3 regions of the Limimaricola variabilis genome follow, and region 2 is predicted to be linked to each of the others. Evidence: riboswitches for the same ligand, from Rfam matches in the RefSeq annotation. Region 2 holds a riboswitch; each other region holds the start of a gene.

Region 1 (4,738 bases), on a different replicon from region 2:
CGCCCCATGGCATCAGCACCCGGCAGCCGGCATCGAGCAGCTTCTCGGCCAGCACCAGGTCCTCGGTGGTGTAGGGAAACACCTCGAAGCCGTCAGCGCAAAGCTCGCGCGCCGCCTCGACGAGACCCCAAGGGTCGGGCTGCAGCGTGTCGGCATGGCCGATCACCTCGAGCTTGATCCAGCTGGTCCCGAACACCTCCCGCGCCATCCGCGCCGTCGTCACCGCCTCGCGCGCGGAATGGCAGCCAGCGGTGTTGGGCAGGAGCCGGACGCCGAGCCGGCGCACTAGTTCCCAGAAGGCGCCGCCATCGCCGCCCGCCGCCTCGCGGCGCAGCGACACCGTGGCGATGCCCGCGCCCGAACGGCGGAAGGCCTCGGCGAGGATCGCGGGCGAAGGGTATTGCGCGGTGCCGAGCATCAGCCGCGACGCGACCTCGGTGTCGTAGAACGTGACCATCTCAGCCTCCCTGCATCGGCGCGAGGATCTCGATCCGGTCGCCGGGGGCGAGCCGGGTCTCGGCCCGCGCGGCGGCGGGCACGAAGACCTCGTTATGCGCCGTCGCCACCGCCGCGCCGCCATGGCCGAGCGCCTCCAGCGCCGCGGCCAGCGTGTCGGCCTCGACCTCGCGGGCGCTGCCGTTAACCATGATCCTCATCGCATACCTCCGGTGTGATGCCGTCGCAGAGCCAGTCCGCCACCATCCGGGCCATCGCGGGCGCCAGAAGGAAACCGTGCCGGAACAGGCCGTTGACATGGATGACGCCGCCCCGCCGCCGAATCCGCGGCAGGTTGTCGGCAAAGGCCGGGCGGGCGTCGGCGCCGATCTCCAGCACCTCCGCCGCGCCGAAAGCCGGGTGCAGCGCATAGGCCGCGCTCAGCAGTTCGAGCACCGCCCGCGCCGTCGCCGGGCCGCGCCCCTCGCTCTCGATCTGGGTGGCGCCGAGCATGTAGAGCCCCTGCCCGCGCGGCACGATGTAGAGCGGGTGGCGCGGATGCAGCAGCCGCACCGGCCGGGTGATGTCGAGGTCGCGCAGCCGCAGCACGACCATCTCGCCGCGCACCCCGCGCAGATCCGGCAGCGCGTCGCGCGCCGCCAGCCCGCGACAGTCGATGTCGCCGGGGCCGGGCCGGGCCTCGCCGGTCTCGAAGACCACGCCCTGCGCCGCGAGCCGGGCGCGCAGCCTCGCCAGCGTCGCGCGCGGATCGAGATGCGCCTCCCCCGCGACATGCAGCCCGCGCCGCGCCTGCCCGGCGAGATCCGGCTCCAGCGCCGCGATGCCCTCGGCCTCGAGCGGCGCGCCCGGCACCCGCCGGGCAAAACGCGCGAGCTCGGCCCGATCGCGGTCGAGCGCCAGCACCAGCGTGCCACGCCGGATCACCCGCGCGCCCTGCCCCGCCCACCAATCGGCGGCGGCGCGGCCCAGACGCACCACCGGCTCCTCGGCCGTCTCGCCCTCGCAATCGGGCGCCAGCATGCCGCCGGCCCACCACGAACAGTGATGCGGCCCGGCCTGCCCCGCGCGGTCGATCACCGTGACCGCGCGGCCGCGGCCCGACAGCTCGGCCGCGACCGCGAGGCCCATCACCCCGCCGCCGATCACCCGGATCATCTCCGGCCCTCGTGGAAATGATCGACCGGGCCGTGGCCCGACCCGATGCCGAGCGCCGCGCCGCCGCGGATCGCCCCCTCGAGCCAGCGCCGGGCGCGCTCCAGCGCCGCCTCGGGCGGGCGCCCCAGCGCCATCAGCGCCGCCAGCGCCGCGGCGAGGCTGCAGCCGGTGCCATGGGTGGCGCGGGTGTCGATCCGCGGCCCGGCGGCCTCGATCACCCCGTGACGCGTCACCAACCGGTCGACGCAGCAGCCGCCCTGCGCATGGCCGCCCTTCATCAACACCGCGCCCGCACCGAGGTCGAGCAGCATCCGCCCCTGCGCCGCGATCTCCTCGGCGCTCGCGGCCTGCGCCCGGCCGGTGAGCCGCGCCGCCTCGGGCAGGTTCGGCGTCAGCAGCGTCGCGCGCGGGATCAGCCTTGCACTCAGCGCCGCCACCGCCGCGTCGTCGATCAGCGCGTCGCCTGAGGTCGCCACCATGACCGGGTCGAGCACCACCGGCCCGGCAGGATCGCCAAGCGCGTCGGCCACCGCCTCGACGGTCTCGGCGCGGCCCAGCATGCCGATCTTGATGGCGTCGGGCGGTATGTCCTCCAGCACCGCGGCGATCTGCGCCGCGACCATCTCGGGCGCGACATGCGCCACGCCGGTCACGCCGCGGGTGTTCTGCGCGGTGATCGCGGTGATTGCCGAAGTGCCATAGACGCCGAAGGCGGCGAAGGTCTTGAGGTCGGCCTGGATGCCCGCCCCGCCGCCGCTGTCGGATCCCGCGATGGTCAGGGCCGTCTTGACGCGCATCTCGCTCCCCCTTTCCGGCGGGGGTGCGGACGGACTCCGGGCGCATCTGTCCCGGGTCGCGTCTCCGTTCCCTCCGCCGGTGCTAACCGGATCAGGTTCGATGGGTCGGCTTTCGCCTCTCAGCCCTCACGGGCACCCCAACGGATTCGAGCGCGACGTTAGCCGGGCGTCCCGGTTGACGCAAGGGAGGGGGCTCCGCCCCCGGGCCTCGCGGCCCTCCCCCGGCGTATTTGGGGAATGGTGAAGGGGATCAGCGCTCCCCTTCGAAGCGGTAGATCGCGAGGCCGCGCTCGCTTTCGTCGATCTCGAGCCTGCGGTTCACCGGCGCGTGGGCGCGGCTGGCGCAGTTCGGCCGCTCGCACAGGTAGCAGTTGATGCCGATCCCGGTGGGCGTGATCCGGTCGAGATCGAGCCCCTCGGCATGGGCGAGGCGCGGCGCGTAGGCGACGTCGCATCCCAGACCGATAGCCAGTCGCGTGGCCGGCGCGCCGAGCGTGCCGCCATGCCGGGTGACGGTGCGCGCGATCGAGAAGTAGCGCGCCCCGTCGGGCATCGAAATCAGCTGCGTCTGCACCCGGTCGGGCGCCTCGAAGGCGGCGTGGATGTTCCACAGAGGACAGGTCCCGCCGAAGGAGGAGAAGGGGAATCGCCCGGCGCTGAACCGCTTGGAGATGTTGCCCGCCTGGTCGACCCGCACGAAGAAGAACGGGATGCCGCGCGCGCCCTCGCGCTGCAGCGTGGTCAGCCGGTGCGCCACCTGCTCGTAGCTGGTGCCGAAGCGGTGACCGAGGAGCTCGACGTCGTAGCGCGCCGCCTCGCAGGCCGCGAGGAACCGTCCGTAAGGCATCAGAAGGGCTGCGGCGAAGTAGTTGGCGAGCGTCACCCGCGCCAGCGCCAGCGCCGAGGGGTCGCTCAGCCCGGAGGCCGCGATCTCGTCGGCGATCTCCTGCCCCCGCTCCAGCCGGGCCAGCAGCACCGCCATCTGGAAGCGGCGACTCGGCTGGGCGAGAAGCTCGGACAGCCGCAGCTCGCTGCGATGCGCGACGTGCTGGCGCAGCCGCCCGGCCATCACCTCCGAGGGCAGGATCCGCACCCGGATGCCATGCGCGCGCAGCCGCTCGGTCAGCGCGACATGCGGCTCCGAGCGGTGCAGCTGCATCTCTTCGGCGGTGGCCTCGGCGGCGCGGTCGAGCGCGTCGACATGGTTGCGCCGCTCGAACAGCCAGGCCCGCACCGCCTGCACCGCGCGCGAGCCCTCCTCGAGCACCTCGACCTTGTCGCGGTCGGCGAGCGGGTTGGCGTCGGTCTGGCGCGCCAGCACCAGCTGCCGGTAGCGGTCGTGCAGCCGGACGAGCGCGGCGGCGACGTTCGGCGCCGCCGACAGCGCCTGCTCGATCTCGACCCGGCCGACATCCGCCTCCAGCGCCGGATCCTTGAGCGCCGCGGTCAGGTCGGCGGCGAGCTGCGCGTCGGTCTCGGGGGCCAGTTCGCTGACATTGATGTCGAAGGCTTCGGCCAGCCGCATCAGCAGCTTGGCCGATGCCGGGCGCTGGTTGCCCTCCATCAGCGTGACATAGCTGGCCGAGACGCCGAGCCGGCCGGCCATTTCGGCCTGTGTCAGCCCGAGCGAGACGCGCAGCGCCTTGAGCCGGGGGCCGATCAGGAGTTTTTCGCCGCGATCGCTCATTTCATGACTAACAATGTTTCACCAATCCCGCTGACATAACTTACAAGATTACCCGTTCGCAACAAAATTATGCTGCACCCGCGTCATGACCACACTAACCTTACAGACAGCAAGGCACCGATCCTCCCTTCGGCGCCACAACTGGAAAGGTCACGCAGATGCCTCTCGATCTCGTCCCCGCCCCCGCAGCGCCCAAGCCGGTCCTGCTGCGCGACGTGCCGGGCGCCGACCGCGTCCTGACCGACGACGCGCTGGCCCTCGCCGCCGAACTGCAGACCCGCTTCAACCCCAAGATGCAGGCGCTCTCGGTCGCCCGCGACCGCCGTCAGGAACGCGCCGACGAAGGCCGGCTGCCCGATTATCTCGAGGAGACCACCGGCATCCGCAAGGGCGTCTGGTCCTGCGCCGCCGCGCCCGAGAGCCTGCGCGACCGCAGGCTCTGCCTCGCCGCCGCCGCCGAGGCGGGCGCGCTGGCCCAGGCCCGTGCCGCCGGGGCCTCGGCGCTGCTCATCGATCTCGACGAGGCGACCGCGCCGGGCTTTGCCAACCTCGTCGCCGGCATCGCCGCGCTGGCCGAGGCGCCCGACGACCACACGCCGATGCTGATCCGCACCCGGCCGCTGGAGCGCGACGAACCGGCGCT
Region 2 (4,738 bases):
GGGGTGGTGGTGTTCGGCCTGTGCCAGAACGCGCTCTATCTCGGCCTCAACTTCGTGGCGATGCAGTCGATCGGTGCTTCGGTCGCCTCGATCATCGCCTCGACCATGCCGCTTCTGGTGGCGCTGATCGGTTGGGTCCTGCTGCGCGACCGGCTGCCGCGGCTGGCCGCGATCGGTCTCGTCGCGGGCTTCGGAGGCGTCGCGATCATCATGGGCGGACGCATGGCGGGCGGTCTCGACCTCTTTGCCGTGGGGCTGTGCGTGGTCGCGGCGCTGGCGCTGGCGGCGGCGACGCTGGCGGTGCGTGGTGCTGCGGCGGGCGGCAACCTGATGATGGTGGTCGGGCTGCAGATGCTGGTCGGCGCGGCGGCGCTGCTGCCGCCGGCGGTGCTGCTCGAGAGCTGGCAGGTCGACTGGAACTGGGCGTTGGTGGTGGCCTTCGCCTACACCGTGCTGGTGCCCGGCGTGCTGGCGACGCTGGTCTGGTTCGTGCTGGTCGGCCGGATCGGCGCGGTCAAGGCGGCGACCTTCCATTTCCTCAACCCGGTCTTCGGCGTGCTGATCGCCGCCCTCCTGCTCGGCGAGGCGCTGGGCGCGCTGGATGCGCTGGGCGTGGCAGTGGTGGCGGCAGGGATCCTCGCGGTGCAGACGGCGCGCCGCGCCTCGGCCAAAACCGGCGCATCGGCGCCGGCGGCGGAACAGCCGGGCCAAGCTGTCGGTTTTATCCCCGAGACAGCACAGGAGGACGTCATGTTCGACTATAGCGACAGCCATTCCACGATCTCGTCGGATCGCGTGAACGGCACCGAGGTCTACGGCGCCGGTGGCGAGAAGATCGGCCATATCGACCACCTCGTGATCGACAAGAAATCCGGCAAGATCACCTATGCGGTAATGGGGTTCGGCGGCTTCCTCGGCATGGGCGAGGAGCATCACCCGATTCCCTGGGCCAAGCTGGAATACGACACCGCCCTCGGCGGCTACCGCACCGACATCACCGAGAGCCAGCTCCAGGGGGCGCCGGAGCGGCCCGAGCGCTGGTACGAGGACCGGCGTTGGGAAGAGGCGACCTACGCCCATTACGGCGCGCCCTATTACTGGATCTGAGCCGCGAGAGCGCGCAAGAAAGAAGGCCGCCGGGGGGAGTGCCCCGGCGGCCTTTCTTCGTCGCTGAGCGGTAGCCTCAACCGATGCGGCCGCGATGGCCCCCGGTCTGGCCCCGGTCGAGCAGATAGTGATCGAGCAGCACGCAGGCCATCATCGCCTCGGCCACCGGTACGGCGCGAATGCCGACGCAGGGGTCGTGGCGGCCCTTGGTGATGACTTCGGTCGGGCTGCCGTCCAGCTTGATCGACTTGCGCGGGCTCAGGATCGAAGAGGTGGGCTTTACCGCAAAGCGCACCACCACGTCCTGCCCCGAGCTGATCCCGCCGAGGATGCCGCCCGCATGGTTGGAGCCGTATTCGGGGCCGTTTTCGCCCATGAAGATCTCGTCGGCATTGTCGCGCCCGGTCAGCGCCGCCGCCGCCATGCCCTCGCCGATCTCGACCCCCTTCACGGCGTTGATCGACATCATCGCCGCCGCCAGGTCGGTGTCGAGCTTGCCATAGACCGGCGCCCCGAGCCCGGCGGGCACGCCGGAGGCCACCACCTCGATCATCGCGCCGACCGAATTGTGGTCCTTGCGCAGCGCGTCGAGATAGTCGGCCCATTCGCCCGCCGCCTGCGCGTCGGGGCACCAGAAATCGTTGCGGGCGATCTCCTCCATGTCGATCTTCGCGCGGTCGATCTTCTTCTCGCCCATCTGCACCATGTAGCCGGTGATTTTCAGGCCCGGCAATGCAGCCTTGAGCGCGGCCCGCGCCACGCCGCCCGCTGCCACCCGCGCGGCGGTCTCGCGCGCGCTCGACCGCCCGCCGCCGCGATAGTCGCGCAGCCCGTATTTCAGGTGATAGGCGATGTCGGCATGGCCGGGGCGGAAGGTCTCGGCGATGTCGCCGTAATCCTTGGAGCGCTGGTCGGTGTTGCGGATCATCAGCTGGATCGGCGTGCCGGTGGCGCGGCCGTCGAACACGCCCGACAGGATCTCCACCGCGTCGGGCTCGCGCCGCTGCGTGGTGTGCTTGTTCTGGCCGGGGCGGCGCTTGTCGAGCCAGACCTGCAGGTCCTCCTCGCGGATCTCCACCCCCGGCGGGCAGCCATCGACCGTGGCGCCAAGCGCGGGCCCGTGGCTTTCGCCCCATGTGGTGACGCGGAACAGGTGGCCGAAGCTGTTGAGGGACATGCGCGCTCTCCTTGATCGCGCCGGTCTTAGCGCGGGCGGACGGCTGGGGAAAGGCCACGGGGCTTGCGCGCCGCGCCCGATGCCCTAATGTCCGCCCCACCTCGGGGGGCCACTGGCTGAGATGCGCATCGCGCGGACCCGTTGAACCTGAACCGGATCACACCGGCGGAGGGAAGGTGACGGGACATCGCTCCGCCTTTGCTCTGCCCGCATCGGAGGATGACCATGCACCATCGCCTGATCGCGGGTCTCGCCCTCGCGCTCGTCGCCTCGCCGGCGGTCGCGCAGGACCGGACCCTTACCGTCTACGCACCCGACTACTTCGCCTCCGAATGGGGCCCCGGCCCCGCCATCAAGGAGGCCTTCGAGGCCGAGTGCGACTGCACGATCGACTACCAGACCGGCGACCTGCTGCCGCGGCTCAAGCTCGAGGGCGCGCGCGCCGAGGCCGACGTGGCCATCGGATTTGATTCGACCGAGATGAAGCAGGCCCGCGAGACCGGGCTCTTCGCGCCGCACGGCGTCGACACCGGCGCGCTGACCCTGCCGATCGACTGGGATGACGAGGTCTTCCTGCCCTTCGACTGGTCCTACCTCGCCTTCGTCTACGACAACGAGGCGCTCGAGAAGGTGCCCGGCAGCTTCGAGGAGCTGGTCGCGGCCTCCGACGATCTGCGCATCGCGATCCAGGATCCGCGCAGCTCGGTTTCGGGCCTGTCGCTGGCGCTCTGGGCCGAAGAGGTGTTCGGTGACGAGGTCGAGGCCAAGTGGGCGAAGCTCGCGCCCAAGATCACCACGGTGACGCCGGGCTGGTCCGAGGCCTACGGTCTCTTCACCGAGGGCGAGGTCGACATGGTGCTGTCCTACACCACCTCGCCCGCCTACCACGCGATCGCCGAGGAGGACGACACCGTATCGGCGGCGATCTTCGAGGAAGGTCACTACATGACCATCGAGCTGGCCGCCCGTCTCGCCGGCAGCGAAGAGCCCGAGCTGGCCAAGCAGTTCATGCAGTTCGTGGTCAGCCCCGAGTTCCAGTCGCTGATCCCGACCTCGAACTGGTCCTACCCCTCGGCGCTGCCGCAGGCCGAATGGCCGGAAGGCTTCCAGGCGATCGCCATGCCCGAAAAGGCGATCTGGCTGCCCGAGGACGAAGCCGACGCCAAGCGCGACGCAGCGATCGAGGCATGGCGGCAGGGGCTGTCGCAATAACGCGCGGCATGCGTTGGCCTGGCGGCATCGCCGCCGGGCTGGTGATCGCGCTGACGCTGGGAACGCTCGGGGCGGTAGCTTGGCGAGCGGGATTCGCGCTGCGTCTCGGCCCCGCCGACTTGGCCGCGATCCGGTTCACGGTCTGGCAGGCGGCGCTCTCGGCGGCCCTGTCGGTGATGCTCGCCGTGCCGGTGGCGCGAGCGCTGGCGCGACGGCGCTTCTTCGGGCGCGCGGCGCTGGTCACGCTTCTCGGCGCGCCCTTCATCCTGCCGGTGATCGTCGCGGTGATCGGCCTGATCGGCGTGTTCGGACGCGGCGGGCTTCTCAACGACGCGCTGGCGCTGTTCGGGCTGGGCCCGGTCTCGGTCTATGGATGGCACGGCGTGGTGCTGGCGCATGTGTTCTTCAACCTGCCGCTGGCGGTCCGGCTGATCCTGCAGGGCTGGCTGGCGATCCCGGCGGAGCGTTTCCGCCTCGCCGCCTCGCTCGGCGCGCCGGTCGGACGGCTGCTCGAATGGCCGATGCTGCGCGCCGTGGCGCCGGGGGCCTTTGCTGTCATCTTTCTGATCTGCCTGACCAGCTTCGCCGTGGCGCTGACGCTGGGCGGCGGACCGCGGGCGACGACGGTCGAGTTGGCGATCTACCAGGCGGTGCGATTCGATTTCGATCTCGGCCGCGCAGCGATGCTCGCGGTGGTGCAGTTCGGGCTTTGCGGCGCGGCGGCATTGGCCCTGCGGGCGGCGGGCGCGCCCGAAACACTGGGCGCCGGGCTCGACCGGGTGGTGGAACGCCACGAACCGGGCGGGCGGTTGATCGACACGCTCGCGGTGGCGCTCGCGGCGCTGTTCCTGATAGCCCCTCTGGCGATGATCGTGGGGCGTGGGCTGCCGGGGCTGCTCGAGCTGCCCACTGGCCTCTGGGCGGCAGCGGCGCGATCGGTCGCCGTGGCACTGGGGGCCACCGCGCTCACCCTGGTGATGGCGCTGGCCCTCGCGCTGCGGGGCGGAGCGCTGGCCCGGCTGTCCATGTTGCTGCCGCTCGCTGCGTCGGGCCTCGTGATGGGGACCGGGCTGTTCGTGGTCCTGCACCCGGTGGTCGCACCGCGCGACGTGGCGCTGGTCGTGACCATGCTGGTCAACGCGGTGATGGCGCTGCCCTTCGCGGCGCGGGTCCTCGCGCCCGCCGTGGCGCAGGCCGAGGCCGGGCATGGCCGGCTCGCCGACAGCCTTGGCCTGCACGGGC
Region 3 (4,738 bases), 1.5 Mb from region 2:
GCGCCGGGCTGGGTCTGGGGCATGCTGCCGCTGGTGGGGATGCTGTCGGCCGCGACCTTCCTGATGATCGCCGAGGCGTTCCGCCGTGCCGAAGCAGGGCTGCTGGCGCCGTTCCAGTATCTGGAGATCGTCGGCGCGGTGGGCTTGGGCTTTGCGGTCTTCGGCGACCTGCCGGACGCGATGACGGCGCTGGGCACTGCCATCATTCTCGGCTCGGGCGCCTATGTGGTGCACCGCGAGCGGGCGGCCGGGCAGGGCGCGGCCGCCCAGACCGCGCCGCAGGGCTGAAGCCACGGGCCGGGGTGATCCCCGGCCCGGGCGCCCGCCCAGAGGGCGACGTCAGCTTTCGGCTTCGGGCAGGTAGAGCTCGCCTCCCTCCCGGAACTTCGCCGCCATCTTCTCCATGCCCTCCTTCTGCGCCTCGGCGCGGATGTCGTGGCTGATCCGCATCGAGCAGAACTTGGGCCCGCACATGGAGCAGAAATGCGCCGTCTTGTGCGCCGCCGCGGGCAGCGTCTCGTCATGCATCGAGCGGGCCGTGTCGGGATCGAGCGCGAGGTTGAACTGGTCTTCCCAGCGGAACTCGAACCGCGCCCGGCTCAGCGCGTCGTCGCGGATCTGCGCGCCCGGATGCCCCTTGGCGAGATCGGCGGCATGGGCCGCGATCTTGTAGGTGATGACGCCGGTCTTGACGTCGTCGCGGTCGGGCAGGCCGAGATGCTCCTTGGGCGTGACGTAGCACAGCATCGCGCAGCCGAACCAACCGATCATCGCCGCGCCGATGCCGGAGGTGATGTGGTCGTAGCCCGGCGCGATGTCGGTGGTGAGGGGTCCGAGCGTGTAGAAGGGCGCCTCGTCGCAGCAGGCCAGCTGCTTGTCCATGTTCTCCTTGATCTTGTGCATGGCGACGTGGCCGGGGCCCTCGATCATCACCTGGCAGTCATGCTTCCAGGCGATCTGGGTGAGTTCGCCCAGCGTCTCCAGCTCAGCGAACTGCGCGGCGTCGTTGGCGTCGGCGATCGAGCCGGGACGCAGCCCGTCGCCCAGGGAGAACGACACGTCGTAGCGGCGGCAGATCTCGCAGATCTCCTCGAAATGCTCGTAGAGGAAGCTTTCCTTGTGATGGTGCAGGCACCACTTCGCCATGATCGAGCCGCCGCGGCTGACGATGCCGGTGGTGCGCCCCACGGTGAGCGGCACGTGGTGCAGGCGCAGACCCGCATGGATGGTGAAGTAGTCGACGCCCTGCTCGGCCTGCTCGATCAGCGTGTCGCGGAACACCTCCCAGGTGAGGTCCTCGGCGATGCCGCCAACCTTCTCCAGCGCCTGGTAGAGCGGCACCGTGCCGATCGGTACCGGAGAGTTGCGGATGATCCAGTCGCGGATGTCGTGGATGTCGCGCCCCGTGGAGAGGTCCATCACCGTGTCGGCGCCCCAGCGGATCGCCCAGACCATCTTCTCGACCTCCTCCTCCATCGAGGAGGTGACCGCCGAGTTGCCGATATTGGCGTTGATCTTCACGAGGAAGTTGCGGCCGATCACCATCGGCTCGAGCTCGGGATGGTTGATGTTCGACGGGATGATGGCGCGGCCCCGGGCGATCTCGTCGCGCACGAATTCGGGCGTGACCTGGTCGGGAATCGCGGCACCGAAGCTTTCGCCGTCGCGCGCCCGCGCCAGCGCGGCGTCGCGGCCCATGTTCTCGCGGATTGCCGCGTATTCCATCTCCGCCGTGACGATGCCCGCGCGCGCATAGGCGAGCTGCGTGACGGCGCGGTCGCCGGTGGCACGGCGCGGCAAGTGGCGGGTCGGGAAGGGGCGCAGCCGGTCCGAGGCGGCGGCGCGGCCGTTATCCTCGGGGCGCGTGGTGCGGCCTTCGTAGCGCTCTGTATCGCCGCGCGCATCGATCCAGCTTTCGCGGTTCCGCGCGAGGCCCGCCGAGGTGTCGATTGCGGTCTCGGGGTCGGTATAGGGGCCCGAGCTGTCATAGACCCGGACATCCGGCTCGCCGGCGCTCGGGTGCAGGGCAATCTCGCGCATCGGCACCCGGATCTGGGCAAACAGGCGGCCCGGGACATGGATCTTGGTGGAGGCGGGCAGCGGGCCCGTGGTGACCTTGGGCAATTCGGGCGGGGTGGTGTTGATCGTCATGCGGCGTCCTCTCGCGTCGGTGACGATCCAGCATGACAGCGGGGGGGAGTTGCGGATTCGGGCAGGCATGTAGAACGCCCGAGGCCGCGCACCGTCCCTACGCCAGTATGAACTGGATCAGGTTCGAAGGGTCCGCGCGCGCGTGGGTCCAAAGGACCTCGCCCAGCGCCATCTCAGCCCCTTGCCGGGGCCCCCCTGGTGAAGTGCCGCCACCCTGCCGCCGGGTCAGTCGCCTGTCAAGCGCGTCGCGGGCGGGTTCTGCGCATCATCGCGGTCACCGCGCCGAAGTCGGGATGCGCCTCGATCTCGGACAGGTCGAGCCGGGCGCGCGGACGCCAGTTCGGATACTCGTCCATCGTGCCGGGCATGTTGGTCGGGGCCTGCGGTCCGACCATGTCCGCCAGCCGCACGCCGACCAGCGCCGCCGGCGTCTTTGAGAGGTAGCGATAGGCCGCGACCAGCACCGCGCGGGGCATGTCCTTCTGACGTGGCAGCCGGCCGCGCAGTGCCCCGGTGGCGCGCAGCGCGTCGAGCAGGGCCCGGCGCTCGCGGGTGCGCTCGCGGGCATGGGCGTCGCTGTCCTCCTCCCCCACGAGGCCGAGTTCGCGCCGCAGCGCGATGTCCTCGCCCGCCCACCAGCGCTCCAGCACCGGCAGGTCATGGGTCGACAGGCAGGCCAGCGCCCGGGCGCGGTATTCCTCGGGGCGCTTGAAGCGGTGACCGTCCTTTTCGAAGTAGAGGATTGAGTAGGACAGGATATTGGCCGCCTGCATCGCCTCGCGGAAGCCGTCGGGCACGAAGCCCAGATCCTCGCCGATCACCACCGCGCCCTTGTCGCGGCTTTCGGCCGCCAGGACGCGCAGCAATTCGTCGAAGGGATAGCGAAGATGCGCACCGGCGCTCGCCGGTTCGCCCTCGGGGATCAGGAAGAGCTGCCACAGCGCCATGGCATGATCGATCCTGAGCGCCCCGGCATGGGCGAGCTGCGCCGCGATCATGTCGCGGAAGGGCGCGAAGTCGCGGGCCTTGAGCGCGCCGGGGTTGAAGGCCGAGAGGCCCCAATACTGGCCGTCGGCCGCGAACATGTCGGGCGGGGCGCCGACCGCGAGATCGGTCATCTGGGCCGCGCCGTCGCCCCAGCGGGCCGAGCCGTCGGGCGCTTCGCCCACCGCGAGATCGAGATAGAGCCCGATCCGCATCCCCGCATCGATGGCGGCGCGCTGGGCGGCGTTGAGCTGGCGCGCCGCCTGCCATTGCAGCCAGAGGTGAAACCGGACCGCATCGGCCTCGTCGCGGGCAAAGGCGGCGACCGCGTCGCTTTCGGCGTCGCGCAGCGGCGCGGGCCAGTTCGCGAAACCCGCGCCATGCCCCTCGGCCGTCATCTTGAGCGACAGCGCCTCTAACAGCGCATGGCGGCGCAGCGCTTCGCCGCCGCGCGCGACGAAATCGTCGAACTCGGTCTCGTCGCCGTCGAAGGGGCGACGGTCATAGGCGTGTCGTAGCGCCGCGAGCTTGGCCGGCAGGACGGCGTCGTAATCCACCAGATCGCCGTCGCGCAGCGGGGCTGCGTCGATATCGGCCGGGTCGTGGCCGGGCAGATCGTCGAGCGCGACATAGGCCGGGTTGAGAAAGCTGCGGGTCGAGGGGAAGAACGGGCTGCGTCGCCCCGGATCGCCCCAGAACAGCGCGTGGAGCGGGTTCACCCCGAGAAAATCCGCTCCCGCGCGCGCCGCGATCCGCGCCATCTCGGCGAGGTCGCGGAAATCACCGATGCCGTGATTGCGCTCCGAGCGCAGCTCGTAGAGCTGGCAGAAGATCCCCCAGGACGGCGCGTCTTCGAGCCAGTTCGGAAAGTGGCAGACGCCGTCCTCGGGCACCCGCATCTCGGTCGGTGCCGGATCGCCCGAAATCGGCGCATCGGGATCGACGCCGATCTTGTTCAGGATCAGCCGCAGCGTGGCCTCCGGTACCGGCCGGGTGCCGCCATGCGGGTCGTCGTATTCTGTGGTGATCCCATGATGACGGGCGAGGGCGGCGAGGTCTGACATCAGGGCTCCGTGATGGGGCCCGGGCATGGCCCGGGCCGTGAGAGTTGAGGGCGGGCCCGAGGGCCCGCGCCGTCAGCGGTCGGGGACCAGGACGACGGTCGCCAGCGGCGGCAGCGTCAGCGACAGCGAGACCGAACGGCCGTGACATTCCTCGGGACGCGCGGTGATGCGACCGGAATTGATCACCCCAGAGCCGCCATATATCTCGGCGTCGGTGTTGAGCAGCTCCATCCACTCGCCGCCCTCGGGCACGCCGATGCGGTAATCCTCGCGCACGACGGGGGTCATGTTGGAGATCACCAGCGCCGGGCGCGATCCGCTGCGGCCCTTGCGCAGGAAGGCGAAGATCGACTTCTGGTCGTCGGCGCCGTCGACCCACTCGAAGCCTGCCGGGTCGCAGTCGAGCACGTGCAGGGCCCGCTCGTCGCGGTAGATCCGGTTGAGATCGCGCACGAGGTTCTGCGCGCCCTTGTGCTTCTCGTCCTCGAGCAGGTGCCAGTCGAGCGACTGGTCGTGGTTCCACTCGCGCTCCTGCCCGA

The links. Region 2 has a riboswitch for thiamine pyrophosphate ahead of thiB (thiamine ABC transporter substrate binding subunit). Riboswitches for the same ligand answer to the same signal wherever they lie in the genome.
Region 1: another riboswitch for thiamine pyrophosphate. It lies ahead of thiD (bifunctional hydroxymethylpyrimidine kinase/phosphomethylpyrimidine kinase); the one in region 2 lies ahead of thiB (thiamine ABC transporter substrate binding subunit).
Region 3: another riboswitch for thiamine pyrophosphate. It lies ahead of thiC (phosphomethylpyrimidine synthase ThiC); the one in region 2 lies ahead of thiB (thiamine ABC transporter substrate binding subunit).

The regions. Positions count from the first base shown of each region.
Region 1 is NZ_CP139694.1:185,822-190,559, forward strand. It holds gene T8T21_RS19270 (thiazole synthase) at 1-457, opposite strand, end outside; gene thiS (sulfur carrier protein ThiS) at 459-656, opposite strand; gene T8T21_RS19280 (FAD-dependent oxidoreductase) at 640-1,611, opposite strand; gene thiD (bifunctional hydroxymethylpyrimidine kinase/phosphomethylpyrimidine kinase) at 1,608-2,408, opposite strand; TPP riboswitch at 2,460-2,558, opposite strand; gene T8T21_RS19290 (helix-turn-helix domain-containing protein) at 2,659-4,095, opposite strand; gene T8T21_RS19295 (aldolase/citrate lyase/malate synthase family protein) at 4,254-4,738, shown strand, end outside.
Region 2 is NZ_CP139691.1:2,137,952-2,142,689, reverse strand. It holds partial or broken gene T8T21_RS10640 (DMT family transporter) at 1-657, shown strand, start outside; gene T8T21_RS10635 (PRC-barrel domain-containing protein) at 751-1,107, shown strand; gene aroC (chorismate synthase) at 1,184-2,284, opposite strand; TPP riboswitch at 2,377-2,475, shown strand; gene thiB (thiamine ABC transporter substrate binding subunit) at 2,510-3,496, shown strand; gene T8T21_RS10620 (thiamine/thiamine pyrophosphate ABC transporter permease ThiP) at 3,505-4,738, shown strand, end outside.
Region 3 is NZ_CP139691.1:417,796-422,533, forward strand. It holds gene T8T21_RS02095 (DMT family transporter) at 1-288, shown strand, start outside; gene thiC (phosphomethylpyrimidine synthase ThiC) at 340-2,151, opposite strand; TPP riboswitch at 2,228-2,358, opposite strand; gene malQ (4-alpha-glucanotransferase) at 2,388-4,199, opposite strand; gene glgB (1,4-alpha-glucan branching protein GlgB) at 4,272-4,738, opposite strand, start outside.